DNA from 4 places in the Kitasatospora sp. NBC_01300 genome. Region 4 is predicted to be linked to each of the others. Evidence: riboswitches for the same ligand, from Rfam matches in the RefSeq annotation. Region 4 holds a riboswitch; each other region holds the start of a gene.
The links. A riboswitch is a leader RNA that binds a small molecule or an ion and turns the genes downstream of it on or off. The one in region 4 is predicted to bind cobalamin.

Region 1: another riboswitch for cobalamin. It lies ahead of OG556_RS24780 (cobalamin biosynthesis protein); the one in region 4 lies ahead of OG556_RS12920 (ribonucleoside-diphosphate reductase subunit alpha).
Region 2: another riboswitch for cobalamin. It lies ahead of OG556_RS36760 (prenyltransferase/squalene oxidase repeat-containing protein); the one in region 4 lies ahead of OG556_RS12920 (ribonucleoside-diphosphate reductase subunit alpha).
Region 3: another riboswitch for cobalamin. It lies ahead of OG556_RS36820 (CoA-acylating methylmalonate-semialdehyde dehydrogenase); the one in region 4 lies ahead of OG556_RS12920 (ribonucleoside-diphosphate reductase subunit alpha).

What each region holds. Positions count from the first base shown of each region.
Region 1 covers NZ_CP108408.1:5,578,377-5,585,327, forward strand. The annotation lists gene OG556_RS24775 (cobyric acid synthase) at 1-299, opposite strand, end outside; gene OG556_RS24780 (cobalamin biosynthesis protein) at 296-1,264, opposite strand; cobalamin riboswitch at 1,372-1,504, opposite strand; gene OG556_RS24785 (alpha/beta hydrolase family protein) at 1,789-2,901, shown strand; gene OG556_RS24790 (hypothetical protein) at 3,247-4,680, shown strand; gene OG556_RS24795 (CDP-alcohol phosphatidyltransferase family protein) at 4,777-5,655, opposite strand; gene OG556_RS24800 (phosphatidylserine decarboxylase) at 5,642-6,334, opposite strand; gene OG556_RS24805 (acyl-CoA dehydrogenase family protein) at 6,869-6,951, opposite strand, start outside.
Region 2 covers NZ_CP108409.1:705,583-712,533, reverse strand. The annotation lists gene OG556_RS36765 (hypothetical protein) at 1-889, opposite strand, end outside; cobalamin riboswitch at 1,101-1,177, opposite strand; cobalamin riboswitch at 1,268-1,398, shown strand; gene OG556_RS36760 (prenyltransferase/squalene oxidase repeat-containing protein) at 1,502-4,585, shown strand; gene OG556_RS36755 (hypothetical protein) at 4,582-5,799, shown strand; gene OG556_RS36750 (CbiQ family ECF transporter T component) at 5,810-6,951, shown strand, end outside.
Region 3 covers NZ_CP108409.1:719,767-726,717, reverse strand. The annotation lists gene OG556_RS36840 (ATP-binding cassette domain-containing protein) at 1-409, shown strand, start outside; gene OG556_RS36835 (MarR family winged helix-turn-helix transcriptional regulator) at 413-946, opposite strand; gene OG556_RS36830 (M48 family metalloprotease) at 1,142-2,089, opposite strand; gene OG556_RS36825 (BlaI/MecI/CopY family transcriptional regulator) at 2,080-2,520, opposite strand; cobalamin riboswitch at 2,771-2,962, shown strand; gene OG556_RS36820 (CoA-acylating methylmalonate-semialdehyde dehydrogenase) at 3,178-4,677, shown strand; gene OG556_RS36815 (acyl-CoA dehydrogenase family protein) at 4,685-5,824, shown strand; gene OG556_RS36810 (enoyl-CoA hydratase/isomerase family protein) at 5,824-6,897, shown strand; gene mmsB (3-hydroxyisobutyrate dehydrogenase) at 6,894-6,951, shown strand, end outside.
Region 4 covers NZ_CP108408.1:2,933,983-2,940,933, forward strand. The annotation lists gene OG556_RS12900 (glycosyltransferase family 2 protein) at 1-133, opposite strand, end outside; gene OG556_RS12905 (hypothetical protein) at 217-1,140, opposite strand; gene OG556_RS12910 (glycoside hydrolase family 26 protein) at 1,323-2,777, opposite strand; gene OG556_RS12915 (hypothetical protein) at 2,918-3,964, opposite strand; cobalamin riboswitch at 4,408-4,550, shown strand; gene OG556_RS12920 (ribonucleoside-diphosphate reductase subunit alpha) at 4,742-6,951, shown strand, end outside.

The sequences.
Region 1 (6,951 bases), 2.6 Mb from region 4:
CCGACCTCGGCGACCGGCCGGCCCAGCAGCACCACCTGGCTGCGGCCGTCCGCGCCCGGCTTCAGCAGCACCGGGTTCATCGCCGCCTCCGGCTCCACCCGGGCCGCCTGCGCCTGCATCGCCTGCGCCCGGCCGATCTCGGCGCCGTCGGCGGTGACGAAGGAGTTCAGCGACATGTTCTGTGCCTTGAACGGCGCGACCCGCACCCCCTGCCGGGCCAGCCAGCGGCAGATGCCCGCGGTCACCACGCTCTTGCCCGCGTCCGAGGTCGTCCCGGCGACCAGCAGTGCGTTGCTCATGCCCTTCCCCTCCACCGTGTCGTCAGCAAGCGCAGCGCGACGTGCCCCGCGACCGTCGTACCCAGGGCCAGCGCGCCCACCCGCCGGGAGAGCACGCAGGCCCGCTCGATGTCGTCCACCGTCACCGGCCGCAACTCCGCGCCGAGCACCGGCCGGTGCTCCACCCGCTCCCCGTACTGGAGGGTTCCGCCCAGCCGGACGCCCACCGCGCCCGCGAAGGCCGCCTCCGCCTGGCCCGCGTTCGGGCTCGGGTGCGCCGAACCGTCCCGCCGCCAGACCCGCCAGGCCGTTTTCGGCTGCGGCGCGGCGGCCACCGTGAGCAGTGCCGTCAGTCGGGCGCCCGGCCAGCCCGCCACGTCGTCCAGCCGGGCCGAGGCCCAGCCGAACCGGGCGTACCGCGGCGAGCGGTGGCCGACCATCGCGTCCAGCGTGTTCACCGCGCGGAACGCCAGCAGCCCCGGGGTGCCCGCCAGGGTGCCCCAGACCAGCGCGTTCACCACGGCGTCCGCCGTGTTCTCGGCCACCGACTCGACCACCGCGCGGGCGATCTGAGGCCCGTCCAGCGCGCTCGGGTCCCGCCCGCACAGGTGCGGCAGCCGCTCCCGCGCGGCCGTCAGGTCGCCGGTGGCCAGCGACCGGCCGATGGTGCGCGCCTCCCGGGTCAGCGAGGTGCCGCCCAGCACCGTCCAGGTCGCGGCGGCCGCCAGTGCGGCCCGGCCCAGCGGACGCCGGCCCACCGTACGGTCCAGGGCCACCGCGCCGGCCGCGACCGCGCCCACGCACAGTGCCGTGTACCCGGCGCCGGCCACCCGGTCGTCCTGCCACACCCGCCGCTCCAGCCGGGTCGCCGCACTGCCGAAGACGGCCACCGGGTGGCCGCGCCGGGGGTCGGCGAAGCGGGCGTCCGCGGCGAAGCCCGCGACGGCGCCGAGCGCGAACGCGGCGGCGCGGGTCAGCGGGCGCACGGCGGGTTCGGCGGAAGGCCGCGTGGGGTCCGGCGGGGCGGGGCAGCCTGCATCGCGTGCGTGTCCTCACTCAGGGTCCGCGCCCTGGATCGACGTACCGGGGGCGAGAGTCTCCTGGCTTCCGGGTCGGACGCACCCCCGGGCCTTCCAGCGGCTTCTGACGGCCCGCCGTGGCGATGTTCCGAGCGTGCTCCCCGGTGACAGTGGCGGGACCGCGCCGGACTCGCACCGGCTTCCTCTGCATGCCTCCGTTTGGCCCCAGGATCCCATCACGCGGCCGAACCGGGAGTCAACCGAGGTCACGGAGGGGTTGGTCACACCTCGGAGCCCCGTCGCCACCTCCGATCCGCCCACCCCGCCAGAGGACCGCCCGCCTGTCGCCCGCCCCGCCCGGCGCCCCGCCGTGCCCCGGACGGCCCAGCCCGGTGGCCGCCCGCGCGGCCCCCCGGTGAACTGGTGCCCGAACACCGTCCGAACACCGCCCGGACACCGTCCGGTCCAAGACCAGCAGAGCGGGGAGCGATATGCGTTGGGGAACCGCGGCCGTCGTGGCGGCCGCCGTCGTCGGCGCCGGGGCCGCCGTCCTGGTGATCGGCCGTCGGGCCTCCGAACGGCTGGTCCACCCGGCGAGCGCCGCCCGGGAGTCCGGCCCCGTCCTGGTGCGGAGCCTGGCCGCGGGCCGGATCACCTTCAACCGCCGCCCCGAGAGCCTGCGCCCCGGCCGCTGGGCCGTGGAATGGGACGACCACGGCCACGCCGTCGTCGAGGACGTCCTGCACAGCGACGAGCACGGCGTCACCCGCCGCCTCGTCCGCGCCGACCGGGGCACCCTCACCCCCGGCACCGAGGTCCGCTTCACCCCCCGCGTCCACCTCGGCGACCCCACCGAGGCGCTCGGCCTCCCCTTCACCGACACCGCCGCCGACGGCGAACTCGGCGCCCTCCCCGCCTGGCGCCTCGCCGGCAAACGCGGCACCTGGGTGATCCTCGTCCACGGCCCCGGCGCCGACCGGCAGCAGACCCTCCCGGTCCTCCCCGTCCTCGACCGCCTCGCCCTGCCGGCCCTCGTCGTCACCTACCGGGGCGACCAGGGCGCCCCCGCCTCGCCGGACGGGCTCGGCCACTTCGGCGAGACCGAGTGGCGCGACGTCGAGTCGGCGGTCCGGCTCGCCCTCGACAGCGGCGCCGGCCGGGTCATCCTGTACGGCTGGTCCCTCGGCGCCACCATGGCCCTCCAGACGGCCGCCCGCTCGGCCTGGGCCCATGCCGTCAGCGGCCTCGTCCTGGACTCGCCGGTCCTCGACCTGCCCGCCACCGCCCGCCGCGGCGCCGCCCGGGCCGGCTACACCGGCGCCGCCGCCGAGCTCGGCGCCCTCGCCGCCGAGGGCCGCACCGGCGTCGACCTCGCCGACTTCAGCCGCATCGCGGAGGGCGCCGACCTGCGCGTCCCCACCCTCCTCCTGCACAGCCCCGACGATCAGATCGCCCCCTTCCGCGCCGCCGAGCGCCTCGCCGCCGCCCGCCCCGGCGTGGTCAGCCTCCGGCCCTTCCCGGGCGCCGACCATGCCACCCTCTGGAACTCCGCCCCCACCCACTACACCGAACTCCTCCGCCGCTGGCTCACCCCCCTTCTCTGAACCCAGCCCCCCCGCGCGGGAAGTCGCACCGACAGGGCCTCTGTACGAAAGCCGAACCTCACCCGTCAGCCACGGAGCGTGATCGTCCGGGCGAGTAGCGCGACCGTCGCCGCAAGGGTTGTGCCGGGATGGCATGACCCCGCCACCTGTTTCCGGCCAGGCGGTTTGCCTCTGTTGCCCGATTGTTGCCCGATCTTGGGGAGGTGCCGTCGACGGCCGCCCGTCCGTACAGCCAACCGGATGTGACAGAAGGCCGGTACAAGGGGAAGACTGCTCGACGTGACGTCTCGGAATCCGCGCGACCGTGATGCCCCGCTCCCTCCGACGATCGGTACTGGTGCGACGGTGACCCGTCTCCCCGGTACGGCCCACCGGCCCGCCGCCGGCAAGCCGGGCGGGGCCGGGGTACCCCGCCGACGAGGGCCCGCTGCGGCGCCCGGTCGGGGGAGGGTTCCCGTACCGGAGGGCTTCCCCGCGCCGGCCGAGCTGGCGCCGCTGGCCCGCCGGATGCTGGTGGACGCCGTCCGGATCGCCCGCTGGGCGGGGGACCTGGAAGAGGTCGACAAGCGGGGCGAGCTGCTGCCCGATGACGCCCGTGCGGCGGGTCGGGCGCTGGCCATGACGGTCGGCGCCGCCGCCAAGGCGTGGGGGCAGGCACTGCTGGTCGGCCTGGTGGAGGCCAGGGACGGCGGTGCGGTCCCGGGTTGGCGCCTGCACGCCTGGGAGCACGACGACGAGGCGGTCGTCCGCGGCTGGTCGGCGCTGTTCGACGCCTGGACGCTGCTCGCCCCGGTGCCGCCGGCCGCCCTGCGGGGCGTGTTCGCGGTGCTGGCCGGCCAGGCGGTGGACCAGGCGCCGCAGCTGCTGTCGTTCTTGCACCTGGTGGCCGGTCCGGTGTCGGACGGCGAACTGCTGGAGCTGCTGCGCCGGGGCCTGGACGAGCGCCGGGTGGGTGGCGCGGACGGTTCGGGCCTGTCGCCCGTGCCGCACGCCGCCTCGGCGGTCTCGGCGGTGCGCGGCACGTGCCGGGAGCCGCAGATCGACACCCCGCCGTCGCCGGCGGACGTGGCCGCGGTCCTGGACTGGATGCTGGACGGCCTGGCGGCCGTCGGGGCCGTGGTCCGCAGGGACGAGGCCGCCGAGCTGTCGCCGCTGGGCCACTGGGCGGTGCGGGCGAAGCTGGAGGAGATCTGCACGGTCGCGCAGACCGCGGCCGGGCACATCGAGCAGAGCGCCTTCGAGCTGCTGAACGCCTGCGCGGACTACTCGCCGGGCCCGGCGCGGGCCGAGTTCCGCGCCTGGGTGGCGGCCCGTCCGGCCGATCGGGCGGTGGCGGAGCTGCTGGACGCGGCGCAGGGGGACGACGCGCTGGTGCGCGGACTGGCCTTCGAGGCGCTGCGGGTGGCCGGCGGCCCGGCCGAGCAGGCGGTGCGGGCCTCGGTGGACGAGCCGGTGCTGCGCCCGTACGCGCTGCTGTGGCTGGCGGAGCGCTCGGACGAGGGCGTTTCGCCGGCGGACGTGCTGGGGGCGGAGGACGCGGCCTGGCTGTGGGTGGACACGGCGGCGGCGGTGCTGGACCACGGCGAGACGGAGCTGCTGGTGGGCCACGTCGAGGGCGCCGCGGCGGGCGATCCGGTGCGGCTGTTCGCCCGGGCCCGGCAGTCGGGGCACCCGCGGGCGGCCTCGGTGCTGACGGCGGTCTCGGGCGTGCACCCGGATCCGGGCGTGGCGCGGGCGGCCCGCCGCTCGGCGTTCAGCGTGCACACCGGCGGCGCCTAGCAGGACCGGCCGAAGAACGAGCCCGCCGCGAAGAGCGAGCACGAAGAGGGGCCCGGATCCGACTGGATCCGGGCCCCTCTCGCGTACGGGAACGACTCAGCCGAGGCGGGACTCCGCCCGCCTGGCGCGGACGTCGCCGACCTTCTGCCCGACCTTGCGCCGGATGACCAGCAGCGGGGCCATCGCGGCGAGCGTGATCTGGGCGAAGGCGCCGACGTGCATCAGCGCGTCGCCACCGGGCAGGCCGGTCGCCCAGGCCGCGAGGCAGCCGATCGAGACGACGATCCAGCACAGCGTGGCGGTGGCCAGCAGCCCCTGGGGCTTGGGGTACTCGATCCGGCTGACCATGAGGTACGCGGCGCCGAAGATGGCGAGCAGACCGGGCAGGAACGGCGGGTCGAGCAGCACGATGGCGATCACCGTCATCGCGCCCATCGGGCAGGGCATGCCCTGGAACACCCCGGGCCGCATCTTGACGGCGGAGAAGCGGGCGAGCCGCAGGACGACCGCGAGCAGGACGGTGATCGCGATGAGCGCCGAGAGCTTGCTGTTGGAGCCCTGCGAGACCATGCCCCAGACGGCGACGAAGTAGGCCGGCGCGATGCCGAAGCTGATCAGGTCGGCCAGGTTGTCCAGTTCCGCTCCGAGGGCGGAGGAGCGGAGCTTGCGCGCCACCAGCCCGTCGAAGAGGTCGCACATGGAGCCGATGAGCAGCAGCGTGACCGCGGTGGCGGCGCTGTGCCGGTCGGGTGCGGCGTCCGGGTTGGTGATGTGCGGGACGAGGACCCCGGTGGTGATCGAGTAGATCGCCAGGAAGCCGCAGACGGCGTTCCCCAGGGTCAGGAAGTCGGCGGTGGACAGGTGCTGGGGAGAGCGCGGGGCGCGCAGCTCGCGGTCGCGCGCCCAGCGGCGACGGCGCAGGGCCGTCTCCTCGTCGTCCAGGCCGACGATTGTCTCAGGATCAGTCACGGTCAAGGCGCGTCACCCCGGCTGTGGTCTTCTGGCCGACCTCGACGCCGACCTCGACGCCGGCCGGCAGGTAGGTGTCGACCCGGGAGCCGAACCGGATCAGACCGATCCGGTCGCCCTGCTCGACCTTGGTACCGGCGGCGACGTACGGCACGATGCGACGGGCCACGGCCCCCGCGATCTGCACCATCTCGATGTCGCCGAGCTCGGTGTCGAAGTGCCAGACGACCCGCTCGTTCTGGTCGCTGTCCTTGTTGAACGCGGGGACGAAGCCGCCCGCGACGTGCTCGACCGACGTCACCGTGCCGGGCAGGGGCGCGCGGTTGACGTGGACGTTGAGCGGGCTCATGAAGATCGCGACCCGGGTGCGGCCGTCCGGCCAGGCGTCGATGCTCTGCACCACGCCGTCGGCGGGGGAGATCACTCTGCCCGCGCCGATCTCACGCTCGGGGTCGCGGAAGAACCACAGCATGCCCGCGCTGAGCGCACAGGCGGGTACCGCTGCCAGGGCCCACTTGCCGCTGCGCCGGGTGAGGGCGGTGGTCACGGCGGCCGTGGCGAGGGTGGGGACGAACCAGGGGGTGGCTCCGCGCGCGATGGTCACGCGGGGTCGCCGACCGGCCGTCGTGGCTGCGAGGGCATCGCGGTCCGTGACGGAGGTGTGAGGGGACGGGCTGATGGGCATCGAAGACCTTTGTCGCGGGGGATCATGGCCGCTGGACGGGGGCCACCGCGGGATCGGGTAATAGAGGGACGGCTTGCTGTCCCGGTGGATGCTATCGGGAGCACACGGTGGGTGGGCAACCCGCCTGCTCGTTCACGTGTCCGGTGGAAGCGCGTGTGCGCGTCCCACCTCTACGACCGTAGCTCGCCCCGGTCCGGTTCCCAAGGGACCGGACGGGGCTGGTGACACTTGTCTCAACAGGCCCGTCGGCGGAACCCGGTGGACGCAACGGGCCGTTCGCGGTCCGCCGGGGGTGCGGGACACGGCCTTGTCGAGGGTGTGCGGAAGCGGCCGCGGGGCGTGTCGCCGCAGCTGTACGCCCTGCGGCCGCTTCCGGAGGGCCGTGCCGGACCCAGGCGGACCAGGCCGGGGCCGTGATGGCACGGCGGGTGGCCGGGACGGGCCCGCACGCCCGTCGACCGGCGGTTCGGAAGGGTCGTCCAGCCGGCCCGGAGCGTCCCTGGGGCCGCTCGTCGAGCCGGGGTGACCCGGTGCTCACTCCGCGATCCGGTACTCCTCCAGGAGCCGGCGTCCGACGATCATCTTCTGGATCTCCGCAGTTCCTTCACCGATGAGCA
Region 2 (6,951 bases), on a different replicon from region 4:
CGGGCTTGAACTGCTGGGCGATCAGGAAGTCGACGGGGCTCTTGCCGGTGCCGCTGGTGAAGTCGGCGCCCTGGGGGTTGACGCCGCAGGCGTTGAGGCCGGAGACGGCCCAGCCGTTGGAGTCGGTGTTGACGCCGAACATGGCGCTGAAGGCGCCGGAGGCCGTGAGCTTGCCCTTGAGGAAGTTCTTGGCGGCGACGATCGCCGGGTCGGTGGCGGGGACGCCCCCGGTGCAGAGCGAGGCCATGGCGGCGCCGGTCATGTCGATGTCGCTGCCCTGGGCGAGGGCGTTCGGGTCGCCCGCGGCCTTGCTGAAGTTCCAGCCGCCGTCGTTGTGCTGGTTGGCGCGCACCGCCGTGACGGAGGCGTCGAGCAGCGGCTGCGGGACGCGAGGACCGCCGGCCTGGGTCCTCGCACCCGCGAGGGCGAGGAGGCCGAAGACGGTGCCGTTGAAGTTGGCGGAGGGGCCGTAGTAGCCGGGTTCGGCGGTCTGCCAGTAGGCGGCGAGGTCGGCGACGAGGTTGCGGCCCGGGCCGACCCGGGCGGGGTCGATGCCGGCGGCGTAGGCGTTGAGGATGCCGCGCTCGTAGTCCGTGACGACCGGCGAGGCGCTCGGCCAGCCCGGGGCGGCGAGTTGGCCGCGGTACACCAGGCGGGCGTTCTTGGTGGGGTCGCCGCCGGGGGTGACGTCCGTGGCGGCCGTGCCGGCGGCCGCGAGTGCGCTGAACGCCCACTCGTTGGAGAGCCCGCCACCGGTGACGTAGCTGCCGTCGGCGGCCTGGAGCGACTTCAGGTAGGTGACGCCGGTGCTCTTCGAGGTGGCTATCTGGGTCGGGCTGGCCGTCGCGTGGGCGGGGACGGCGGAGAGCAGGAGCGCGCCGGCCGTCAGGGCGACGGTGGCGGCGGAGGCGGCGCGGGCAGGGGTGGTCCGCGAGGGGGTGGTCCGCGAGGGGGCGAGGAGGGACACGGGACAGGCTCCTTGGGGTGGCGGGCGCCGACCCTGCCCCGGAGCTCCGGCGTCCGTTGGAGGGCGCGCGACTGCCGGAGCGGTCGCCGCCCGGATCGCGTGGGCCGGCTTTCGCCATGGTGCGTGGCCGGGTGGGCATTCGGGCTCAGGGCGGCGCGATCGCCACCCCACACCGCTGCGCGTCAGCCCCGGATTCGCACCGGGTTCCCCCGCTCGGCCACCGCGGACGCTACCGCACGGCGCACCGGCCCACGAGGTGACGTAATCGATATGACGCCCCGTTGACTCCCGTTCGAACGGCGTGGTCTGATGAACCGATTTTTTGCCCTCGGCATTCAGGGGAAGCCGGTCCAACTCCGGCGCTGACCCGCAACCGTGGACCCACCTGTGGTGGGTGAGCCGGAATGCCTGGATCGGGGGCCTGTTCACAGAGCACTTGCGTCGTCGCGGACTACGACGCGGTCCGGACGGCCCCTGCCCAGGGGGCCGTCGGCTGCGCCGTTGCGTCCTGCGTCGACCGACCAGGGAGTCGTCGTGAGGGTCAGCAGCAGTCGCACACGTCACAGGAACCGGGACCTCGCCTCCTTGGTGGTCGCCGGTGCTGTCGCGGTCGCCGCCTGCGGAAGCGTCCTGTTCGGGCGCCCCGGCACCGCGGCCGCCGACCCGATCGAGCAGTGCACGGCGACGTCGGGCGCGATCGTCGCCGTCGACTTCACCCACTGGGGCGGCGGCGTCGTCCGGGGCTGCGACGCCCACCCCACGACCGGGATGAACCTGCTGCACGCCGCCGGCTTCACCACCACCGGAACCGAGCACGACGGACCCGCCTTCATCTGCCGCCTCGGAACCGGGACCTTCAACAGCGGTACCCAGTACCCGACGCCGGCCGAGGAACCCTGCGTCAACACCCCGCAGGCCACCGCGTACTGGTCGTACTGGATCGCCGAACCCGGCCAACAGGCCTGGTCCTACAGCCGGTTCGGCGCCGGGACGCAGAAGCCCAGACCCGGCGAGGTCGAGGCCTGGGTGTACGGCGGCACGGACATCGGCGGCACCAGCGGGGCACCGGGCTTCACTCCGGACTCCGTGAGGGCGAAGAGCGGCGGCTCGTCGGCTTCGCCGTCCGCCTCGCTGTCGCCCTCGGCGACCCCGAGCCCGACGTCGACCCCGACCCCGACCCCGACCGGGCCGTCCGCCACCGGTGACCCGGCGGCCGCCGCGGCCTGGCTGGCCCGTCAGCTCGTCGGCGGCGACCACATGGAGAACTGGGCCGTCGAGGGGCCGGACTACCCCCGGACCGCCCTCACCGCCATCGCCCTCGCCGCCGCCGGCACGCAGGACCCGGCGCTGCGCAGGACGGTCGCCTTCCTCGCCGCCCACACCGACGCCTTCCTGTATCCCGACGGTCCGGCCGGCCGACCCGATGCGAGGGCCGCCGCACTGCTGGCCCTCGTCGCCGAGAGCACCGGTGGCGATCCCCGGGCCTTCGGCGGCCGGGACCTGATCGTCGCGCTCACCGGCCACGTCTGCGCGGCGGCGGGGGAGAACGGCAAGTGCACCGCGGCCGGGGACTTCCTCGGCGCGGCCTCGCCGTGGGTCCAGTCCCTCGGCGTCATCGCCCTCCAGCGCGCCGGCGTCACGCCACCCGCCCCGACGCTCGCCCGCTTCACGGCGCTCCAGTGCGCCGACGGCGGGGTGGCCGGATCGATGATCGTCGCCGGCGAGCACTGCGAGTCCGACCCGCTCACCACCGGCCTCGCGGTCCTCGCCCTGCGTACGGCCCCCGGGTACGAGACGGCCGCGAAGAAGGCTTCGGACCAGCTCGCGGCCGGACAGCAGGCCGACGGATCCCTCCTCCCGTACCTCGGCGCCCCCGGCGACACCATCAGCACCGCGAGCGCGGCCCAGGCGTTCAGGGCCACCGGGCAGGACACCCGCCGAACCGCCGCCACGGCCTGGCTCGCCGCCCGGCAGGGCCCGGACGGCGGCTTCGGTCCCGACGCGTCGACCACCGACCCGGACCCGGCCGCCACCGAGCAGGCGATCCTGGCCCTGACCGGCACCGACCTCACCAGCGTCCGGCACAACCCGGACGCCGGCACGCCGCCGACGACGCCCGCCACCACGCCCGCCACCACCCCGACGACGCCCACCACGCCCGCCGGCACGCCGCCGACCCTGCCCGCCGGGAGGGCCCCCGACGCCGCCAAGGGCAGCGCCTACCTCACCGACCCGTCCCGCCTGATCAACGGCCGCTACTACGAGGGCTTCCCGGCCTTCGCCGACTTCGGCCTCACCATCGACGGCGCCTACGCCCTCGCGGCCACCGGCACCGACGACGCCGCGCTGCGCAGGATCGTCGACTTCCTGGACCAGCCGGGCAAGGACGCCGGCGAGCGCACCGTCAACGACTGGACCGGCATCGGCACCGAGTACGCGGGCGGCGGCTCGATCGGGAAGGAGGCGCTGCTCGCCGAGGCGGTCGGCCGCAACCCGCGCGCCTTCGGCGGCCACGACCTGATCGCCGCCCTGGCCGCCCTCGTGTGCACCAAGGCCGACCAGAGCACCGGCTGCGCGGCGCCCGGCAACTACACCTACGCCACCTCGGTGTTCTCCCAGGCGCTCGGCATCATGGCCCAGCTCCGGGCCGGGGACTCGACGAACGCCGCTCCCGCGATCGCCTACCTGAAGGGCCTCCAGCACCAGGACGGCTCCTGGCCGAGCCTGATCCCCGCCACCGGCGACTCCGACGTGGACAGCACGGCGATGGCCGTCATGGCCCTCGCCCTCGTACCGGGCGACGAGGCCGCGGGGGCGGTGGACAAGGGCCTCGGCTGGCTCGCCGCGCGGCAGCTGCCCGACGGCGGCTTCCCGGGCGCGGCCGGCGACTCGACCAACTCGGCCGCGCTCGCCGTCCAGGGCATGACGCTGCGCCAGTCCACGTACGGCGCCCAGATCGCCAAGGCGCGCGACTTCCTGGCGGGCCAGCAGAACGGCGACGGCGGGTTCAACGTGGCCTCCGCCGGGCAGCCGGGCTCGGACGTCCGCGCGTCCACGCAGGTGCTCGGCGGTGCCACCGGGATCTCCTTCGGCACGCTGTTCCGGGACCTCGGGGGAACGTCGACGCCGACGCCGACCCCGACGGGCACCGGGACGGCGACCCCGACGGGCACGCCGACGAGCACGCCCACCGGTACTCCCACGGGCACGCCCACAGGTACGCCGACCAGCACCCCGACCGGCACGCCCGCAGGCACGCCCACGAACACGCCGACCAACGCGCCCACGAACACGCCGACCAACGCGCCCACGGGCACGCCGAGTCCGACGGGCTCGCCCGCGACGGCTGGGCCCTCGGACACCGCCGCTCCCTCGACCGGCGACGGTTCGGCCACCTGGTCGGCCGGCGGCATCGACGCTCCGGCCGGAGGCGATGGCGGTGGCGCCGTCGCCCCCGCCGGTGGTGTGGCGGCGCAGACCGGTTCCGGCAGCCTGGCCGGCACCGGTACCCAGGCCCTGGCGCTGACGGCGGGCGCGGGTGCGCTGACGGCGCTCGGCGCAGCGGCCGTCCTCGTCGCCCGGCGCCGCACCGCGGCCGCCCCGGGGCGTCACCGGTGAGCCGGGGACTCGGTGGTCGGCTCGGCGGCCGGCTCGGCCGGCTGTCCGGGGCGGCGGCCCTGACCTTCGCCCTCGCGTTCGGCGGCGTCGCCGTGGGCACCGCCCCGGCGTCCGCGGCGCCGCTGCCGATCGACCAGTGCACCACCACCTCCGGCGTGGTGCTCGCCGTGGACTTCAGCAAGTGGGGCGGCCCGCTGCTGCGTTCCTGCGGGACCACCCCGACCACCGGCTTCACCCTGCTCAACCAGGGCGGCTGGAAGACCACCGGGACCGGCCACGACGGTCCGGCGTTCATCTGCCGGATCGGCTACAGCGGCTTCCAGGGCGGCAAGCAATTCCCGGCGCCGGACCAGGAGAAGTGCGTCCTGACGCCCCCGGCCACGGCCTACTGGTCGTACTGGCACGCCGATCCGGGGCAGAACGAGTGGTCCTACAGCCAGCTCGGCGCGATGAGCTACCAGCCGAAGCCCGGCAGCGTCGACCTCTGGATCTTCGGCGGCACCAACGTCGAGGGCACCGAGGGGCGGCCGGGCTTCTCGCCGGACAGCGTTCGCGCGCACAACGACAGCCCCGGCGGGCAGCCCGCCGACCCCGGCCAGGGCACCACGGGAGGCTCCGGCGGCGGCTCCGGCAATTCCGGCGGCTCCGGCGGAGGGTCGACGGGCGGCACGGGCACGGCCGGCGGCAGCGGCACCGGTACCGGTTCGAGCGGCAGCACCGGCAGCACCGGCGGCACCGGAAACACAGGCGGAACCGGCAGCAACAGCGGCGGCACCGGCGGCACCGGCACGGCCGGTGGCACCGGATCGGGCCGGGCCCCGGCCCCCGCCAAGCCCCCGGCGGGCGGAGCCCGTCCGCCCATGCCCGCCACCACCCCGGGGCCCGGCGCCGCCGCCACCCCCGAGGACGGCATCACCCCGCCCGGAGCGCCCGCGTCGACGCCCGAGCCCGCCACACCGGTGCCGGTCGAGCCGTCCACCGCGCCGCCGACCGACACCCCGAGCGATCAGCCGACCCCGCAGACGGTCGAGGCAGCGGACGCGCCGACGCCCACCCCCGCCGTGCCCGGCGGCGTGGTGGACGCCAACCCGGTGGCCGACGCCCCGCACGACGCCGGGTCGATGGTCCCCGCCGTCATCGCGACCGCCCTCGTGGGGGTGCTGGGCGCGGCCACCGTGGTCGTCGCGCGACGGCGCCGCCGCCGGGCCGAGTGATCCGGTGACCATGCCCGACCAGCACGCCGCCGGCCCCCCGAAGCCGAAGCCCACCCCGAAGCCGAAGCCCACCCCGAAGCCGAAGCCCACCCCCGGACGCGACGCCGGGAGCCGGCGCAGCCCCCGGAACCTGCACCCGCTGGCCTGGTGGACCTGGGCGCTGGCCCTGGCGACGGCGGCCAGCCGCACCACCAACCCGCTGCTGCTCCTGCTCGTCCTGGCCGTGCTCGGCTACGTGGTCACCGCCCGCCGGACCGAGGCCCCGTGGGCGCGCGGGTTCACCTACTACCTGTGGCTGGCCCTGACCGTGGTGGCGATCCGGGTGGTGTTCCGGTGCGTCTTCGCCACCGGCATCACCCCGCACGACCACCTGCTCTTCTCGCTCCCGCACCTGCCCACCCCCGCCTGGTACGCGGGCATCCAGATCGGCGGGCCGGTCTCCCTGGAGGCGACCCTCTCCGCCGCCTTCGACGGGCTGCGCCTGGCCTGCCTGATCTGCTGCATCGGCGCCGCCAACACCCTCGCCAACCCCAAGCGCGCCCTGCGCGTCCTGCCCGGCGCCCTGTACGAGCTGGGCGTCGCCGTGACGGTGTCGCTCAGCGTCGCCCCGCAGCTGGTGCAGAGCGTCCAACGCGTCGCCCGGGCACGGCGGTTGCGCGCCGGGCAGCGGAAGGGCATCCGCGCGCTGCGCAGCATCGTCGTCCCGGTGCTGGAGGACGCGCTGGAGCGTTCGCTGCACCTGGCCGCCGCGATGGACTCGCGCGGGTACGGCCGCTCCGGCACCGCGAGCCGCCGCTCCCGCCGCGTCACCGGCGCCCTGATGCTGCTCGGCATGTGCGGCCTGTGCGCCGGGGTGTACGGGCTCCTGGACGGAACCGCCCCCGCCGCCCTGGGGCTTCCCGCCTTCCTCGCGGGCGCCCTGCTCTGCGTGGCGGGGCTGATCCTCGGCGGCCGGCGCGTACGGCGCACCACCTACCGGCCGGACCGCTGGCGGGCCGCCGAGTGGGGCGTCGCGGGCTGCGGGGTGACCGCCGCCGTCCTGCTGTTCGCCACCGTCGGCTATGCCGCCACCGACCTCAACCCATCGCTCTACCCGCTCAGTTGGCCGAGCCTTCCGCTCGTCCCGGTGCTCGCCCTGCTGCTGGCCGGCGC
Region 3 (6,951 bases), on a different replicon from region 4:
CGTCGGGGCCACCCTCACCCGGCCGCTGAAGCTGCACTTCGGCCTCCCCTTTGCCCGGTGCGAGGAGCGCGTCGCCGACCTGCTCACCGCCGTCGGCCTGCCCCCGCACTACGCGACCCGCCACCCCCACGAACTCTCCGGCGGCCAACGCCAGCGCGTCTCCCTCGCCCGCGCCCTGGCCGCCGAACCCGACGTCCTGCTCTGCGACGAGGTCACCTCCGCCCTCGACAGCGACACCACCGCCGCGCTCATGGACCTCCTCGACGACCTGCGCACCAGCCGGGGCCTGGCGGTGGTCCTCGTCAGCCACGACCTCCCCCTCGTCACCGGCCGCGCCGACCACGTCCTGCCGCTCGCGGGCCCCCACCCCGCACCGCTCACGGCGCAGCAGCCCGCCGGCGTCCGCTGACTCCTACTCGGCGACCCACCGCCGGCGCTGTCCGCCGGTGAGCACCCAGCCGGGGCCCGGCCGCGAGGGTGCGCGGCGTCCCGCGCCGCGGGCGGCCGCCGTGCACACCCGCCGCAGCAGGGAGTTGAGTTCGGCGCGCTGGCCCTTCGTCAACGAGGCGAGCAGGTCGCCCTGGACGGCGGACGCGTCGTCGTGCAGGACGTCCAGCGCCGCCTGCCCGGCCGGGGTGATCGTCAGCACCTCCTGCCGCCCGCCGATCTGGACGACCATGGAGTGCACCAGGCCTGCGGACAGGAGGTCGTCCAGGGCCTGGGCGGAGTCGGTCCCGGTTGCGGCGGCGGCGGCGTGCTCGGTGAGGTCGCGGCGCCCGTGCGGCCCCAACTGGGCGAGTGCGGACAGCATCGCCTGATGGGCCGGGCCCATTCCCCTCGCGTCGAGCCGGTCGGCCAGCAGCCGGTCGACCGCCCGGCCGGCCGTCGACAGGAGGTAGACGGTCTGTTCGAAGGGGCTCGTCGAGCCCGTCCTCCCGTCGTACACACCAGGTCCCATCGTCCGGTGGCCGCCGTGTTCTCGGTCCGGGGCCATGCTGGCGGCACCCGCGCGGGGACGCCGAGCCCGCGGGCCGGAGTGGACGCGGCCGCTGATCGCCGGAGGGCGGCAGCGCCAAGGCCCGCACGGGTCAGCCGAGCCTCACCATACCCGGACCCGCACGGTTGGTCTACATCGATGTCGTCAAACCGTGCCGTGATCCCTCAGGGCCCGGGCCGCGTACTCGACGTACTCGTGCAGCCCGTACGCCAAGGCCGCGCCGAGCAGGGCCGCGACCGTGACGGCGGCGACCAGGGCGACGGCGGCGTGCGCCCTGCGGCCGGTCGGGCGGGCGAGTTCGGGGCCCAGGAGGGCCCGGACGCGCTGGGGCACGGGGCCGGTGTTCACGGACAGCAGGGGCCCGGCGCCCCGGCGGGCGGGCGGTGATCCGGCCAGGGCCGCCCGGGCGATGGCGGTCGCGGCGGTGCGCCGGTCGGCGACCGCGGCGGCGGCCTGCTCGTCGGCCCAGCGTTCCAGGTGGTAGTCGAGGTCGGCCCGCAGCCGGGCCAGCGCCGGGTGCACGGCGGCGGAGAGGTCGGCGGCGGCGGACAGCAGGTGGTGGCGCCCGCGCAGGTGGGCGCGCTCGTGGGCGAGGAGCACCGCGCGCTCCTCCGGCCCCAGCGCGCGCAGCATGCCGGTCGAGACGACGACGCGGCCGGGGCGCCCCCGGTGGCCGGGCAGGGCGAAGGCCTCGGCCTCCTCGCCCGCGACCACGAGCAGGTCGCCGTCGCTCGTCGCATCGGCCGTCAGGCCCCAGGCGCGGGCGAGGAGCACGCGGTGCCCGCGCCAGCGCAGCGTCAGCCGTACGGCCTGGACGGCCAGCGCGGCCCCGGCGGCGCAGGACACCGGCACCACGGCCGGCCACCGGGCGACGACGCCGGACAGCGGCAGGTGCTCCAGGCCCGCCAGGAACGGGACGTGGAACAGTCCGACGAGTGCCGCGACGGTGCCGCCCGCCAGCAGGACGGCCGCGCCCGTGAGCGCGAGCGAGGCCTCGCGCGGAGGGAGCAGCAGGGCCAGGCGGCGTGCGGCGGGCGCCGCGGCCCAGGGGAGCAGCAGGGCCAGGGCGACGACCGCCAGGATCAGGCCCATGCGTCGTCCTCGCGCTCGGGCCTGCCGGAGTCCGCTGCGGTCGCGGTCGCGGCCCCGGCCTCGGTCTGGGCTTCGAGGAGCAGGCTGCGCAGGACGTCCTCGTCGTCCTCGGACAGGGAGGAGACGAACCGCTTCAGCACGAGGTCCCGCTGGGGTTCCTTCTCCAACTCCCGGCGCATGCGCCCGGCCGCCAGTCCGGCGGCGTCCTCCACCGGGGCGTAGGCGAAGGACCGCGCGGGGCGGCTGCGGACCAGGGTGCCCTTCTCGTGCAGGCGGGTGAGGATCGTCGCCACGGTGGTGCGGGCCAGCCCGTGGTCCAGCGCCTCCTTGACCTGCTGGGCGGTCAGCGGCTCGCCGGCCGCCCACAGCACCGCCAGCACGTCCGCGACCAGCTCCCCGTGCGGACGCCTGGCGTCCCGACCGTCCCTCACATCGTTCTCCCTGTCCCGACACTCCCGGCAGGCACACCCCCGGTGCCGACGGCGGTCGGCGGCCGAGGCCCGCCCGCGCCGGTATGGCGAAGATGGGCTCGACCTGTGTTGCTTAGGTGTGCCTCAGCTAACTTTACGGGCTCGTGGCGCCGCGCTGCCGGGTGCCTGATCGCGGGCACCGCCCGGTCGCGTGGTGCTCGGTGAGGCGGGAACCCGATGGCGCAACGCGCGTGCGGGCCTCTGGACTTACTAGGACGTCCAACTATATGGTCGAGGGCAGGTCCGCGGTGTCAGGGAAGCCGGTGTGAGTCCGGCACGGTCCCGCCACTGTGACCGGGGAGTTCGTCCTCGCAGACGAAGGCCACTGGCAGCCAGCCGGGAAGGCCTGGGGGCGTGCGGTGATCCGGGAGTCAGGATACCGGCCGCGGGTGTTCCGTGTTTTCCACGAGGATGGAGACGACACGCATGACTCCGGGCTGCTCCCGCTCCACTGCTGCTCCTGGTCGTCCCGTGCCCACGGCCGCCGGGGCGTCCACGCCCTGATGTTCCGTGCTGCCGCCGTACGCCCGTGCCGAGGGGCGCACCACCGTGTGCCCGCCGACGGGCGGCGGCCTCCGATCCTCCTCCTCTCCCCACCCTGTCGAGAGAAGGAACCCGATGGTCCGAGAACTGACCCACTTCGTCGCCGGCAAGCCCACCGCCGGCACCTCCGGTCGCTTCGGCGACGTGTACGACCCCAACACCGGCCGGGTGCAGGCCCGGGTGCCGCTGGCGAGCCGGGCCGAGGTCGAGGCGGTGATCGCCGACGCCGCGCAGGCCCAGCCCGCGTGGGCCGCGTGGAACCCGCAGCGGCGGGCCCGCGTCCTGCTGCGCTTCCTCCGACTCGTCGAGCAGGAGAAGGACGAGCTGGCCCGGCTGCTGTCCGCCGAGCACGGCAAGACCGTGGCCGATGCCCACGGCGACATCCAACGCGGCCTGGAGGTCGTGGAGTTCGCCGCCGGCATCCCGCACCTGCTGAAGGGCGAGTTCAGCGACAACGCGGGCACCGGCATCGACGTGTACTCGATGCGCCAGCCGCTCGGCGTGGTCGCCGGCATCACGCCGTTCAACTTCCCGGCGATGATCCCGCTCTGGAAGGCCGCACCCGCCCTGGCCTGCGGCAACGCCTTCGTCCTCAAGCCCTCGGAGCGCGACCCCTCGGTGCCGCTGCGCCTGGCCGAACTGTTCCTGGAGGCCGGGCTGCCGCCGGGCGTGCTGAACGTCGTCAACGGCGGCAAGGAGGCCGTGGACACCCTGCTGGAGGACCCGCGGGTGCAGGCGGTCGGGTTCGTCGGCTCCACGCCGATCGCCCAGTACGTCTACGCCACCGCCGCCGCGCACGGGAAGCGGGCGCAGTGCTTCGGCGGCGCCAAGAACCACCTGGTCGTGATGCCGGACGCCGACCTCGACCAGGCCGCGGACGCCCTGATCGGCGCCGGCTACGGCTCGGCCGGCGAGCGCTGCATGGCGATCTCGGTGGCCGTCCCGGTGGGGGAGGAGACCGCCGACGCCCTGGTGGCCAAACTGGTCGAGCGGATCGCCGCGTTGAAGGTCGGGCGCTCGGACGACCCGGCGGCGGACTTCGGCCCGCTGGTCGGCGCCGACGCGCTGGAGCGGGTCCGCGGCTACCTGGACCTCGGGGTCGAGGAGGGCGCCGAACTCGTGGTCGACGGGCGGGACTTCCGGCTGGAGGGCCACGAGGGCGGCTACTTCCTCGGCGCCTCGCTGTTCGACCGGGTGACTCCCGACATGCGGATCTACCGGGAGGAGATCTTCGGCCCCGTCCTGACCGTGCTCCGCGCCGCCGACTACGAGGAGGCGCTGCGCCTGCCCAGCGAGCACGAGTTCGGCAACGGCGTGGCCATCTACACCCGGGACGGCGACACGGCCCGGGACTTCGCCCGCCGGGTGAACACCGGCATGGTCGGCGTCAACGTGCCGATCCCCGTGCCGGTCGCGTACCACACCTTCGGCGGCTGGAAGCGCTCCGGCTTCGGCGACCTCAACCAGCACGGGCCGGACTCGATCCGCTTCTACACCCGCACCCGCACCGTCACCTCGCGCTGGCCCTCCGGGGTCAAGGAGGGCGCGAGCTTCACCATCCCGACGATGGGCTGAGGACGCCGTGCACGACCTCACAGAGGACCAGCTCGCCATCGCGGCGACCACCCGGGCCTTCGCCCGCGAACACCTGGCGCCGAACGCGGTCGCGTGGGACCAGGCCAAGCACTTCCCGGTGGACGTGCTGCGCAAGGCGGCGGACGTCGGCCTGGCCGGTGTCTACGTCCGCGAGGAGTCCGGCGGCTCCGGACTCAGCCGCGCCGACGGCGTGCTCGTGTTCGAGGCGCTGGCCACCGGCTGCCCGTCCATCGCCGCCTACCTGTCCATCCACAACATGGTCGCCTGGATGATCGACCGCTACGGCGGCGACGCCCAGCGCGCCCGGTGGCTGCCGGGCCTCAGCGCCATGGCGACCCCCGCCAGCTACTGCCTCACCGAGCCCGGCGCGGGCTCGGACGCGGCGGCGCTGACCACCCGTGCCCGCCGGGACGGGGACCACTGGGTCCTCGACGGCGTCAAGCAGTTCATCTCGGGCGCCGGCGTCTCCCAGGTCTACCTGGTGATGGCCCGCACCGGCGGGCCGGGGGCCGGCGGGGTGTCCGCGTTCGTCGTCGAACGCGACGACCCCGGCGTCTCGTTCGGGCCCGACGAGAAGAAGATGGGCTGGAACGCCCAGCCCACCCGCCAGGTGCGGCTGGACGGCGTCCGGCTCCCGGCCGACCGCCTCCTCGGAGCCGAGGGCGAGGGCTTCCGGATCGCCATGAACGGGCTGAACGGCGGCCGGCTCGGCATCGCCGCCTGCTCCCTCGGCGGAGCGCAGGAGGCCCTGGAGCGGGCCACCGGCTACCTGGCGGACCGCGAGGCGTTCGGCGCCCGGCTGCTGCACGCCCAGGCGCTGCAGTTCCGGCTCGCCGACATGGCCACCGAGCTGGAGGCGGCCAGGTCGCTGCTCTGGCGGGCCGCCTCGGCCCTGGACCGGGGGGACCCGAAGGCGCCGCAGCTGTGCGCGATGGCCAAGCGGCACGCCACCGACACCGGCTTCGAGGTGGCCAACCAGGCGCTCCAACTGCACGGCGGCTACGGCTATCTGGCCGAGTACGGCATCGAGAAGATCGTCCGCGACCTGCGGGTGCACCAGATCCTGGAAGGAACCAACGAGATCATGCGCGTCATCGTCGCCCGCGGCCTGACCGGGGCCGCGTGATGGCCGGGAACGACCTCGACGAGGTCCTGGTCCACCGCGAGGGCCGGGCCGGCCTGATCGTCCTCAACCGCCCCGCGGCCCTGAACGCCCTCACCCACGCCATGGTGCGGAGGATCTCCGACGCCCTGGACGCGTGGGAGGAGGACGAGCGGGTCCACACCGTGGTCATCACCGGCGCCGGTGAGCGGGCCTTCTGCGCCGGCGGCGACATCGTCGCCATCCACCGCGCCGCCACCGGCGCGGACCCGGGCGCGGTGGAGGAGTTCTGGCGCGACGAGTACCGCCTCAACGCCCGCATCGCCCGCTACCCCAAGCCCTACGTCGCGCTCATGAGCGGCATCGTGATGGGCGGCGGCGTCGGGGTCTCCGCCCACGGCAGCGTCCGGATCGTCACCGAGACCACGCGCGTCGCCATGCCCGAGGCCGGCATCGGCTTCGTCCCCGACGTCGGCGGCACCTACCTGCTCGCCCTCGCGCCCGGCGAGTTGGGCACCCACCTGGCCCTGACCGCCGGTTCCGTCGACGCCGGTGACGCGCTGCTCTGCGGCCTCGCCGACCACTTCGCCCCGGCCGAGCGGCTGCCCGCGCTGCTGGACGACCTGGCCGAACTCCCCGTGCACGACGCCCTCGAACGGAACGTCGGGCCCGTACCGGCCGGCGTGCTGGACGGCCGGCGGCCCTGGATCGACCACTGCTACGGGGCCGACACCGTGGAGGAGATCCTCGACCGCCTGCGGGACAGCGGCGAACCGGAGGCCAAGAAGGCCGCGGACCGGATCGCCGCCAACTCGCCGGCCGCCGTGAAGGCCACCCTGGCGGCGCTGCGCCGGGCCCGCTCCCTCGGCCCGCTGGAGGCCGTCCTGGACCAGGAGTACCGGACCTCCTGCGCGGCGCTCGCCACGCCGGACCTGGCCGAGGGGATCCGCGCCCAGGTCATCGACAAGGACCGCTCCCCGCGGTGGAACCCGTCGACGCTGAGCGCCGTCGGGCCCGCCGCGGTGGCCCGCTACTTCGCCCCGCTCGGCGACCGGGAACTCGGCCTGGCCCCCACCACACCCCTGGAGCGCTGGTGACCCACCGCATCGGATTCGTCGGACTCGGCAACATGGGCGGCCCGATGGCCGCCA
Region 4 (6,951 bases):
AGAAGGCGAAGATGACCGTGAAGGAGAAGTAGAACGGGAGGACCCGGGGCTTCCACGACATCTGTCGCTCGGCGAGCCGGGCGGCCTCGCGGGACGTGGTGAGCACCGTCCGTGCGGGGGCTGTCGATGGCATGGCGAAAGTCGCTCCTCGTCTGGTGTCCGGCCGATCCCTCGCAGGAGCCGGGTCGTTCGTGGGCGGTCCGGGGCTGCAGAGGTTCAGGCCTGCGGCGGGCGGTCCTGCGGCGGGCGGTCCGTCGGCGGGCGGTCGGCCGGGGGCACGACCGGGGGCACGACCGGGCCGGGGGCGACCGGACCGGGCGTCACCGGCGGCGCGGCGGGCCACGGCTGCTGGGCGAGCGTCGACGGGTGCGGGGCCGGCTGGGCGGACTGCTGCTGCTGCGCGTACGGCACCGGCTGCGAAGGCTGGGCCGGCGCCGGCTGCGGCCAGGCAGCGGGCTGCGACTGCGACTGCGGGGCCGGGGGCTGCTGCGGCCACGCGGGCTGCGGCTGCTGCTGGAACGGCGGCTGCGCCGGCCAGGCGGCCTGCTGCTGTTGCTGTTGTTGCTGCTGTTGCTGCGGCCAGGCGGGCTGGTGCTGGAACGGCGGCTGCTGGTACGGCTGCCGGCCCGGAGCCGGCTCGGCCGGGATCGTCTGCAGCAGCGACCAGTGCACCTGGCCGCCCGACGCCGCGGCGGCCTCCGGTGCCCGCTGCTCCCGCCACTTCAGCCGGACCAGCAGCAGGATCAGCGCCGCGGTGACGGCCACGCCGAGCGCGAAGGTCGCGAGCTTGAGCCCGCCCTCGGTGGTGCTGGTGAACCACTCCCGCTGCGGCTTGTCCAGCAGCGCGCCGGTCAGGCTGCGCACCCGGTTGTACCCCTCGACCAGCGCGACGCCGGCCGCGACCCCGAGCGCCCAGCCGCGCCCGCGCAGCAGCAGGATTCCCGAAAGCAGGTAGATCAGGCCGTAGTTGAGGCTGCCGGTCTCGGCGTCCACCGAGGTGCCGCCGTAGTAGAAGATGCCTTTGAGGTAGGTCGCGAACCCGACCTGGCCGAAGCAGTTGTACGCCGCCCAAGCGAGCAGCACCGCGCCCCAGCCGACGGCGATGCCGCCGGCCGCGCGCATCGCACGCGCCTGTCCCATCCCGCACCCCCGCCCCGCCGGGCCCGTCCCGGCGTCAGCCCCTCGGCTTCGCCGCCACAGGATGCCACACGGCACAACGGACACGGTATTCCAGCCGTTCAAGGGAATTCGGCGCTGTAGCGCACCTCACGGCGCCCGGTTCGACGGACCTGCGGGGCCGCTCGGCGGACGTGCGGAACGGCTCAACGAACGTGCAGGCCACCCCAGTCGACGTTCGCGCCGAACGGCCCGGCGCCGCCGGTGAGCGCCAGCGGGCTGTGGTAGGTGGCGTTGACGTCCGCGCCGGAGTTGCGCGGCTGATCCGGCGTCAGGTTGTCCGAGGTGAGCGACTGCCCCCAGACCGTCCAGATCGTCCAGGGCGTGCGCCGCAGCGTGTCCGGCTGGCGGGAGTTGACCGGGACGGCGAAGGACTCGGCCAGGATCCGCGGCTTGTCGTAGCCGGCGAGCCCGTCGTAGTACCGCTTGGTCCACACCTCGCCGGTGCCGATCGGGTGCGCGGGGCTGCCGCTGTAGTCGTCCACCCCGACCACGTCGACGTACTGCGAGCCCGGGTAGTAGTCCCACGGGTCCGCGCCGGGGGCTCCGTCCCAGGACACCGGCGTCCAGACGAACAGCAGGTTGTGCAGGCCCCTGGTCTCCACCAGGTAGCGGTAGGTGATCCGCCACAGCGCCTGGTAGTCGGCCGGCTTCTGGCCCGACCACCAGAACCTGCGGGAGCAGTCCTGCACGTTCATCTCGTGGTACGGGCGCAGCAGCACCGGCACGTCGTGGGCGGCCAGGTACTCCAGGTGGTCGGCCAGGTAGGACAGGTCGGTCATCAGCGCGCGGTACTCGGGCGTGTCGTGCGCGCTGTCGACGACCCGGCCGAACCAGCCCTTGTCCTTCGCGGCCGGGGAGTTCGAACAGAGCACCTGCTCGAAGGACTTGACGTCCGAACCGGGGTAGGGCTGGTGGAAGGACATGCCGACGATCCCGGCCGGCCCCCCGCCGTTGTCGGGCAGTTCGGTGGTGGTGCCGTCGCAGTTGCGCTGGACGCCGGCCGTGCCGTACGTGCCGTCGTCGGCGCGCGGGTGACCGGACCAGACGGCGGAGAGCAGGTCGACGGCGTCGTCGGTGTACTGCCAGCCGGGCCGGCAGGTGGGCCACCGGCCGGCCGAGTAGGAGCGCGGGTCGCCGACGCCCCAGCCGGTCTGGCCGTAGCCGGGGCCGAGGTCGGTCTCGACGAAGCCGGGCAGCTTGCCGGTGAGGTCGGCGGCCTTCTTGTAGTAGTAGCCGACCTGCTTGGTGCCGCGGTAGTCGCCGTACTCGGGGTTGTTGCGCTCGTTGTGCGCCTCGACGTGCTGGCCGATCACCGTCCCGCCGCTCTGCCCGGTGCGGGCCCGGCCCTCCAGGTCGGCGAGCAGCTGCTGGACGGCCCGGGCGTTCGGCGAGGCCTGCGGGTCCCGGGCGAGCAGGTCCCGGCCGACCTCCGGCGGCAGGGTGCGGCCGGGGAGGCCGACCGTCACCGGGACGCGGGCGGGCCGTTCGCCGTCGGCCCGGCCGTCGCGCTGCAACAGCGCCACGGCGCCCGCAGCCACCACGATCCCGGCCGCGGCCAGGACGGCGGGCTTGCCGCGCAGGGCTCTGGGCAGGGCCACGGACCGCTCCTCCGGTTGCTCGCCGGCACCGGCCCAGGCGGACACAACCGGAACACTCGTGCGAATGACTGCCCCGAGAGCCTGCCACACTCCCCCGGCACCGGCGAGCGAACCCGCCGGGGCCGGGGCGTCACGGCGGATCAGCCGGCCGCGGCGGCCCCCGGCGCACCCGGCGCGGCCGCGGCTGCGGCCTTGGCGCGCTGGAGCAGCTGGCCCTTCACGTGCTCGCCGAAGCCGGCGGCCGCCGCGGTGGCGGTGGCGTCGGCGGCGTCGCCGCCCTTCGCCGAGCCCTCGACCGTGAAGTAGGCGTACCGGCCCAGGGTGTTGTGCGTGTTGGTGCAGCCCGGGGTGGCGCAGAAGGCCGGCGCGCCCGGCGCGACGGCGCCCTTGAGGTGGCCGGTGTAGCTCTTCATCGAGGTCTCGGCCTGGATCTTGTGGTCGAAGACCGCCACACCGACGGTGACCGCGCTGTCGCCGGAGACGTAGGTCGCCCGGAGCACCTTCTGGCAGCCCTGGTCACCGAGGACCTTGCCGAGCCCGCCGGTCGTCGAGTTCCCGTCCCAGCAGGGCGAGTCCAGCGAGACGAAGGTCCGGTTCCAGGTGGCGCCGTTGACCGTCACCTGGAGCGCGGAGAACAGTGCCCCCGCGTCCTGCGGCGCCGGGTCGGTGGCGGCCTCCCAGATCGGCTTCGACGGGTCGTCCGGCGCGCCGCCCGGGGTGCCGGACGGGTTCCCGCCCGGGGTCGCGGCGGCACTGGGCGCGGCGCTCTGGGCGGCACCCGATGCGGCGGAGGACGGCCGGCTGGAGGCCGAGGTGACCGGCCCGGCGACCGGCTTGTCGTCGCCGCCCTTCGTCAGCAGCACCGCCCCGCCCGCGATCAGTCCGCCGACCACGACGACCCCGACCGCCACGCCGAGGGCCCGCAGCCGGCGGCGGCGCTTGCCGTCCGCCGCGTTGCGGTCCGCCAGCGCCTCCCAGTTCGGCTCGGAGCGCTGCGGCGCCTGGGGCTGCGGGTACGACTGCGGGTGCTGCTGGGGATGCGGCTGGGAGTGTGCCTGCGGGTGCTGCTGGGGGTACGCCTGGGGGTTCGGCTGCCACTGCTGCCCCGGCTGCGGCAGCGGAGGCTGCCCCGGCGGACCGGGCGGACCGGGCGGACCGGGCGGCGCCACCGGCGGCGCGGGCGGCACCGGAGGCCCGTACGAGGCCGGCGGCGGCCCGAAGCCCCCGCTCGGCGGCAACACCGGGCCGGGCACCACCGGCGGCTGCTGACCGTGCGCGCCCCCCGGCCCGGTGGGAGGCGTTCCCTGCGGACCCTGCCCGGGTGCGCCAGTTCCGTCGCTCACGCGCCCCCTCGCTTCGCTCGATGATCGCTTCGCGAAACGCGCCCCTCGGCGCTTCGCCCGCTCATGCGCCCAGATCGTAGGGCATGCCCCCGGCAACCGGTCCGCCCGGTGACCGTTCCGTATCGAAACCAGGACGACGGGGCCCGGAATCAGGGCGCCAGGGGCTCGGAATCGGGGCGCCGGGAGCCCGGATCCGAGGCGCCCCAAGGCCCCGACCCGCCTCCTCCCGGCACCCCCGGTTATCGCTCCGACACACCGCGCCGTACTACATGTGGGGTCGCATCAGAGAGACACCACTAGATGTATGCTCAATCCTGCTGTCGATGCAGGGGAACCCGGTGCGAATCCGGGACTGCCCCGCAGCGGTGAGCGGGCGGCTCCAGCAGCCGCACCGCGAGTCCGAGTACCTGCCGACGGTGTGCGCACGGGCCCTCCCGCAGAGGCCGCGCCAGCACGAGAACTACCTTCCGGGCCTCGCGGGCGGGCCGGGGACGCCACTGTCGCGCGACGCTTCCTGCGTACGTGCCGTGCTCCCCTGCCCCGAACGGCCCGGTACCCCCCGAGCACCACCGCCGATCGCCGCCAGGAGAGAGCGCCTTGACCACCGCTGCCTCAGCCACCCTGCCCGCCCAGGGCACCGGCCCCGCCCCCACCGACCCGACGGTCTCCGACCCCGGTGGCGCGCTCCTTCGGCTGCTCACCGACCGCAGCGTCGATCTCCCCCAGGTGGACCCCGGCCATGTCGCCGCCGCCGCGCTGCGCGGCCGCCACGCCGGCTCGGACTTCGCCGAGCTGCGCGGGCTGGCCGTGGACGCCGCCGCGTCGATGATCGCCGAGGACCCCCAGTACTCGAAGCTCGCCGCCCGGCTGCTCGCCCTGGAGATCGTCGACGAGGCGAACAGCCAGGGCTCGCGCTCCTTCGCCGCCTCGATCGCCGTCGGCCACGCCGAGGGCCTGATCGGCGACACCACCGCCGCCTTCGTCGCCAAGCACGCCGCCGCCCTGGACGCGCTGATCGACGCCCACGGCGACGACCGCTTCGAGTACTTCGGCCTGCGCACCGTGCAGTCCCGCTACCTGCTGCGCCACCCGATCACCCGCAAGGTCATCGAGACCCCGCAGCACTTCCTGCTCCGCGTCGCCTGCGGCCTGGCGGTCGGCGACAGCGAGCAGTCGGTGCGCGAGGTCGCCGAGCTGTACGGCCTGATGAGCCGGCTGGAGTACCTGACCTCCTCGCCGACCCTGTTCAACTCCGGCACCCGGCACCCGCAGATGTCGAGCTGCTACCTGCTCGACTCCCCGCTGGACAACCTGGACTCGATCTACAACCGCTACGCGCAGATCGCCCGGCTGTCCAAGCACGCCGGCGGCATCGGCCTGTCCTACTCGCGCATCCGCTCGCGCGGCAGCCTGATCCGCGGCACCAACGGCAAGTCCAACGGCATCGTCCCGTTCCTGCGCACCCTCGACTCCTCGGTCGCCGCCGTCAACCAGGGCGGCCGCCGCAAGGGCGCGGCCTGCGTCTACCTGGAGACCTGGCACGCCGACATCGAGGAGTTCCTGGAGCTCCGCGACAACACCGGCGAGGAGGCGCGGCGCACCCACAACCTCAACCTGGCGCACTGGATCCCGGACGAGTTCATGCGCCGGGTCAACGCCAACGAGGACTGGTCGCTGTTCTCCCCCGCCGACGTGCCCGAGCTCGTCGACCTGTGGGGCTCCGACTTCGACGAGGCCTACCGCAAGGCCGAGCTGGCCGGCAAGGCCGTGCGCACCATCCCCGCGCAGACCCTGTACGCCCGGATGATGCGCACCCTGGCGCAGACCGGCAACGGCTGGATGACCTTCAAGGACGCCTCCAACCGCGCCGCCAACCAGACCGCGCTCCCCGGCCGCACGGTGCACTCCTCGAACCTGTGCACCGAGATCCTCGAGGTCACGGACGACTCCGAGACCGCCGTCTGCAACCTCGGCTCGGTCAACCTCGGCGCCCACGTCGCCCCGGGGGCCTCCGTCGACGACCTGCTCGGCGCCATGGACTGGGAGCGCCTCGACGCCACCGTCCGCACCGCCGTGACGTTCCTCGACCGCGTGGTGGACATCAACTTCTACCCGACCACCGAGGCCGGCACCTCCAACTCCCGCTGGCGCCCGGTCGGCCTCGGCGTGATGGGCCTCCAGGACGTCTTCTTCAAGCTGCGGATCGACTTCGACTCCACCGAGGCCGCGCGGCTGTCCACCCTCATCGCCGAGCGCATCATGCTCACCGCGTACGAGCGCTCCGCCGACCTGGCCGAGCAGCTGGGCCGCCACGAGGCCTACGGCGAGACCCGCGCCGCCCGCGGCGAGCTGCACATCGACCACTTCCCGACGGCCGCCCCGCAGTGGGCCGACCGCTGGACCGCGCTGCGCGCCCGCATCGCCGAGACCGGCCTGCGCAACTCGCTGCTGCTGGCCATCGCGCCGACCGCGACCATCGCGTCCATCGCCGGCGTCTACGAGTGCATCGAGCCGCAGGTCTCCAACCTGTTCAAGCGCGAGACGCTGTCCGGCGAGTTCCTCCAGGTCAACCCGTACCTGGTGCGCGAGCTCAAGGAGCTCGGCGTCTGGGACCAGCAGACCCGCGACGCCCTGCGCGAGGCCAACGGCTCCGTCCAGGAGCTGGGCTGGCTGCCCGCCGAGGTCCGCTCGCTCTACCGCACCGCCTGGGAGCTGCCCCAGCGCGCGCTGATCGACCTGGCCGCGGCCCGCATGCCGTACCTCGACCAGAGCCAGTCGCTGAACCTGTTCATGGCGGCGCCGACCATCGGCAAGCTCAGCTCGATGTACGC